2 regions of the Gottfriedia sp. S16(2024) genome follow, and region 2 is predicted to be linked to the other one. Evidence: predicted binding sites of a transcription regulator. Region 2 holds the regulator's gene; the other holds the start of a gene.
What was found. Region 2 encodes Rex, which represses fermentation and respiration genes when NADH is low (regulators of the CRP and FNR family bind a similar motif). Its sites were predicted from a motif close to TTGTGAAATATTTCACAA; they were not measured.

Region 1 (3,219 bases), 460 kb from region 2:
AGCGACTATTTCAAGAAAAGAAGGTTTATTAATTAAGAAAATCATTGAAAAAAGTAAAGTAGAAGCTAAGACTGGCCATGAAAAGAAGGTTGATATACTTGCAGATTTCAGCTCTAGAGGGCCGGTAACAGGTACTTGGCAAATGAAGCCGGATTTATTAGCTCCAGGTGTACAAATAAAAAGTACAATTCCGGGTGGGTATTTAGCGCTTCAAGGAACGAGTATGGCAAGTCCACATGTTGCCGGAGCAGCTGCTCTTGTAAGACAACTGCACCCAGATTGGAGTATGGACGATTTAAAAAGTGTGCTAGTCAATACAGCAACACCATTATATAAGAATAATAAAAAGATGTATCATGCGTACGAACAAGGTGCTGGAAGATTAGATATTGAAAAGGCACTTGAGACTGAGACAACATTATTTCCAACTTCTTTATCTTTAGGAGTAACTAGAAAAACCGATTTACAAATTAAGAAAGATTTTGTCGTAAGAATATCTAATAAATCAAATATGCCAAAACAAGTTACAGCAATAAATAATCAGCCAGCCACTGGAATACAATGGGTATTACCTAAGCCTTTTACAATTCCAGCTAACACTAGCAAAAAAATTAGCCTTACTGCAACAGTTGATACGAAAGTATTAAGAGATGGATTTTATGATGGGGCAATTACGTTTAGTACAAATGATGATGAAAATCTAAGAATGCCGTTTTTATTACTACAAGGAGAACCGAACTTTCCGTCAGTAATGGGATTTCACTTTGGAAGGGTAAAAGGTAAAAATCGCTATAAATATGAGCTTTATTTACCAAGTAAGGTTGAGGAATACAAAATCGCTGTTTTTGAATCTGAAACATTCCGTTTGTTAGGTGTGATTGATGAACAGGAAAATAGTAAAAGGGGGATTATCAAGAAAGAACTAGTTTTAAAAGACTTTCCTAAAAGTGGAATTTATAAATTTGTGATTTTTTATAAACGTAAACAGTATGAAAGTGCAACGGAATCTTACGTAAATGTCGCAAAAATTTATGTAGAAGACTAAAAATTGGTAAGTAATTTTTAATAGTTTTTTAATTTAGGTAATTGACACATTTTTGTAACATATTGTATGCTTAACATGAATGTTTAAAAGGGTTTTCAATGTATGTAAATACTATGTTATTAAAATTTTTTGAACGTTTTGTGAACAATTTGTGAACGTTTTCAATGTTTAGAGATTTTAGCAAATATTTGTTGTAGAATTAACCATGATAAGACTTTTGGCAATTTTTTGGAGAATGACAATTGACATGGAGGGATTTTGTATGAAAAACAACAATCAACATCCTCTTAAAGCAATGGCACTCATGTCTTCCATTCTAGCTCAGCTTGTCGGTTCTATTCTCATAGGCATCTTTCTAGGAAGATGGATTGATTCATTTTTTAATTGGCCAGTACCAGTATTTATGATCATCTTTTTACTGTTAGGATTATTTACTGGAATCTACGGCACGCTTAAATTAGTTAAGCAATTCACACCAGGGGACTAGTTACATGCAAAAAGATAATTTTAGACGATTCACACGAGATATGTTGTATATCATTTCTTTAGCTGTTTTGGGTTGGGCATTTACCGACTATAAAACAATATTCACAGGCTATATTCTCGGAACAGTAACTAGCTTTTATTGTATATGGATTCTACACAGAAAGATAAATACCTTCTTTGACCGAGTTTTAAAGCAACAAAAAGTTCGATCTTTAGGTACTGTAATTTGTCTTTCAGCGGTGGCTCTAGCTATGGTCATCGCGCTTCGGTATGAAAATTTTGTGAGCATACCGGCACTAACTGCGGGACTAATGACAGGACATCTTGTCATTATGATACATTTTGCATTACAACAAACGTCTTTTGCAAGGAAGAGAGGTGAATAAATTGGAACACGGCACTTATGGTTTTAAATTTATTGGTTTAGATTTTACGTTAACAAATGTTCTAATGACTACCATTGCTGCAGTAATCGTCTTTATCATCGCAGTTACATGCGCAAGAAGTCTACAAATACGCCCAACAGGAAAGCAAAACTTTTTAGAGTGGGTTGTAGATTTCGTTAAAGGCATTATCAACAGTACAATGGATTGGGAAACTGGTGGTCGCTTCCTTACACTAGGTGTGACATTACTTATGTACATATTTGTTTCAAATATGTTAGGTCTACCATTCGATATCTCATTCGATGGAAACTCAGTTTGGAAATCACCTACATCAGACCCAGTCATTACTTTATCATTAGCAATCTTTATAGTTGGTTTATCACATTATTATGGTATCAAGATGCGCGGTTTTGGAGCGTATGGTAAAACATTCTTCCAACCAATGCCATTCTTATTCCCATTAAAAATTATTGAGGAATTAGCAAACACATTAACGCTAGGTCTTCGACTTTACGGTAACATTTATGCGGGGGAAATCTTACTAGGTTTACTTGCAACAATGGGTACACATGCTTATGCAACAAGCACAGGCGGAGGTATTCTTTGGACAATCGCAGCGGCAATACCAATGATCGTATGGCAGGGATTCTCTGTATTCGTTGGTTCAATCCAAGCGTTTATCTTCGTAATGTTAACAATGGTTTACTTGTCACATAAAGTGGCGGACGAGCATTAATCGGCTCATTGAATTTGGTAGTTAGATAAAAATTATAAAAAAAAATATATTTCTTATGATTAAGAAGGAGGAAATTTAAAATGGCTTTAATCGCAGCGGCAATCGCAATAGGTTTAGGTGCACTAGGTGCAGGTATTGGTAACGGTTTAATTGTATCACGTACAGTAGAAGGTGTTGCTCGTCAACCAGAATTACGTTCAACTCTTCAAACTTTAATGTTCATCGGGGTTGCATTAGTTGAGGCACTTCCAATCATCGCGGTAGTTATCGCATTCATGGCATTTGGTAAAGCGTAAGATTTATACAAGTAGTTAAAAAATGGCGAAGTTTGTGTTCACATTTACTTCGCCATTCCTTTATGACACTTTTGTTGTAAAGATTGAATTTTGAAAGTAAAGCTAAAGTCGGTAAGAGACCTAGGCTATGTTATAAAAAAGAAAAATTATTAAATGATACCCTCGAAGGGAGTGAAGGCTTGTGTTAAACGGTTCATTATTCGTAATCGGTGAAGCAAACGGACATGGTATACCTTGGGGCGATGTAGCGTTTCAATTAGTAATCTTCTT
Region 2 (3,219 bases):
AAAGTTTTTGTGGATAATCTGTTCATAAAGTAACGATCATGAGAAACGAATAAAATTGTTCCAGGGTAATCTAACAAAGCATTTTCTAATACTTCTTTACTATCTAAATCTAAGTGGTTAGTAGGCTCATCAAGAATTAGAAAATTAGCTTTTTTCATCATAAGTTTAGCCAATGCTAATCTTGCCTTTTCTCCACCACTTAAAGAGGTAACATTTTTAGTTACATCATCTCCAGAAAATAAAAAGTTCCCTAATATTGTCCGAATTTCTTGTTCGGGCTTTAATGGATAATCATCCCAAAGTTCGTCTAATACTCTCTTATTGGAAGTTAGTTTTGCTTGCTCTTGATCATAGTAACCAACCGAAACATTTGCCCCAAAATCAATCGTTCCCTGTAATTTTTCTAAGTCTCCAATAATCGTTTTAAGTAATGTCGATTTACCAACACCATTTGGACCGACTAATGCGACACTATCGCCTCGATTTAGTACGAATTTCATTGTCTGATCAATTGTTGGGATCCGGTCATAGCCAATAAATAAATCTTGTACAGACAACACATCATTACCGCTTTGTTTTTCAATTGAAAATGAAAAATTAGCTGAAGATTCATCTCCAAGTGGCTTGTCTAATCGTACCATTCGATCTAATTGTTTTCTTCGACTTTGGGCTCTTTTTGTAGTTGAAGCACGCGCAATATTACGCTGCACAAAATCTTCAAGTTTATTGATTTCCTCTTGTTGTTTTTCGAACTGTTTTAACTCTTGTTCATATTGAGCTGCCTTTAGATCAAGATACTTACTATAATTACCAACAAAACGTTGATGCTTATGATTAGATATTTCATAAACAATATTAACAACTTGATCAAGGAAATATCGATCGTGGGAAACGATTAATACTGCACCAGGATATGACTGTAAGTAGCGCTCTAACCAACTAAGAGTGTCAATATCCAAATGGTTAGTAGGCTCATCCAGAATTAACAAATCAGGCTTCGTCAATAATAGCTTACCTAATGCCAGTCTTGTCTTTTGTCCGCCGCTTAACGAAGAAATTTTTGTTTCGTAATCTTCATTACTAAAACCTAAACCACTAATAATTGAACGAATATCTGCTTCAAACTGGTAACCACCGTTTTCTTTGAAAGTATATTGAAGATGATCATATTCATTCATAACCTTGTCATAAACGGCTTGGTTAGAATAAACATCCTCTCTTGTCATTTTAACTTCTAATTTTCTCATATTGTCTTGCATCTCTACTAAATGATTGAAAACAGAATAATATTCTTCCCAAATCGTTTGATCGCTTTGTAAACCAGTGTTTTGGGCAAGGTAGCCTACAGTAACATCTTTAGGTTTATTTATTTCACCGCCATCATAGGATATTTCACCTGCTATGATTTTCAGTAATGTAGATTTTCCAGCACCATTACGTCCAACAATGGCAACTCGATCACTCGTTTGAACTTCTAATTTTATATTTGAAAGTATAATGTCACTACCAAAATACTTTGAGACATTATTTACTTGTAAAAGAATCATGGATAACACCTCATTGCAAAATTTTTTATCTATGTAACTGTAGACTGTCAAAATTCTTAAATATAGTGTATATTTTACATTAGAACAAGTACTTTATTACTAAAATAAAGTCAAATTACACACCATAGTAAAAAGAATTACAGTAAGTGGGGGATTAAAAAATGGATTCGGAACAAATTAAAATTCCACAAGCTACTGCTAAACGTCTACCTTTATATTACCGTTTTATAAAGAATTTGTCTTTATCAGGTAAACAAAGAGTTTCTTCAGCAGAGTTAAGTGAAGCAGTAAAGGTAGATTCCGCTACAATCAGAAGAGATTTTTCTTATTTTGGAGCACTCGGTAAAAAAGGTTATGGCTATAACGTAAATTATTTATTAACTTTTTTCTCGAAAGCGCTTAACCAACATGAAGTTATGAAAGTTGCATTAATTGGTGTTGGTAATTTAGGAACTGCATTCTTACACTATAATTTTATAAAAAATAATAATACTAAAATTGAGATGGCATTTGATATTGATCCAAATAAAATTGGTACTGAAATAGGTGGAGTACCCGTTTATAATCTAGATAATCTAGAGGACGTTATGAATGAAGATATTCAAATCGTTATATTAACTGTTCCTGCACCTGTGGCTCAATCAATAGCTGATCGATTAAATGGAAAAAATATTAGAGGAATTTTAAATTTCACACCTGCCCGAATTAGTGTACCAGAACATATTCGCATTCATCATATAGACCTAGCAGTTGAACTGCAAACATTGGCATATTTTTTACAACAATAAATTCATATTAAAATAAAAACCCCCAAAAATTTGGGGGTTTTTAATGTAAATTGATCTGCTGAAAAACGACAAAAGAGTTCATTAACATATGTGTTAAGATTGGAACCATAATTGAGTTTGTTCGTTTATACAGGTAACAAAATACAAAACCGATTAGAAAGTAAGATAAGAAGAAGGGTATGTCTCCGTGCATAAGCGAAAAAATCGCTGAACTAATCCCTGCAGAAATAATAAATGGTAAACGATTATAAAGTCTTTTAAAAATGATTCGACGAAAAATAATCTCTTCTAAAATTGGTGCAACTAGACTTGGGATGATAATAAAAGCTGGATTAAGCTTAGCAATGTTTATGATATTCTGAGTATTTTCTGAGCCTTTATGTAAATCAAATACATAAATTAAAATTAAATTACAAACAATTTGAGTTAGCATTGTTATGAAGTAACCTAAAATAACCCAATTGATTATTGTACGATAATTAGTTTTTAGATTCTTTATTCCTTCATAAATGGGCTTATGTAATAAGATAAGTATAATAATTAACCCAGTTACGAAACTAATACAACCCCATAATGCCACCGCTTCAAGAGAAGCTGTTTTCTGATCCACTCCAACGTATAAGTTACTATTTAATAAATAGGGCACCCCAATAACCGCTGAATACTGAAGAACGACATACGTTAATAAAATCCACAAATCTCTAGTTTTCAATACGATAGCTCCTTTGTGTTGATATTTTTCATAACTCAAAGGTTTATAACAACACGTACATTATTTTACGCGTTTCTTTTGTTTCTTAAAAGAAATTTTCACTTTTTATTTTACTTTTGATTGTAAAGAAAAAAACTTATTAAATTTCGACAAGAAAAGTGCCTGCTTCGGA

Region 1: a site for Rex is predicted at 1,184-1,201, ahead of AB1282_RS06850 (AtpZ/AtpI family protein). Genes of this name have one in related genera too.

What each region holds. Positions count from the first base shown of each region.
Region 1 covers NZ_JBFLUO010000001.1:1,450,862-1,454,080, forward strand. The annotation lists gene AB1282_RS06845 (S8 family serine peptidase) at 1-1,045, shown strand, start outside; gene AB1282_RS06850 (AtpZ/AtpI family protein) at 1,308-1,532, shown strand; gene AB1282_RS06855 (ATP synthase subunit I) at 1,537-1,917, shown strand; gene atpB (F0F1 ATP synthase subunit A) at 1,982-2,653, shown strand; gene atpE (F0F1 ATP synthase subunit C) at 2,734-2,949, shown strand; gene atpF (F0F1 ATP synthase subunit B) at 3,155-3,219, shown strand, end outside.
Region 2 covers NZ_JBFLUO010000001.1:993,884-997,102, reverse strand. The annotation lists gene AB1282_RS04565 (ABC-F family ATP-binding cassette domain-containing protein) at 1-1,547, opposite strand, end outside; gene AB1282_RS04560 (redox-sensing transcriptional repressor Rex) at 1,709-2,335, shown strand; gene AB1282_RS04555 (CPBP family intramembrane glutamic endopeptidase) at 2,376-3,047, opposite strand.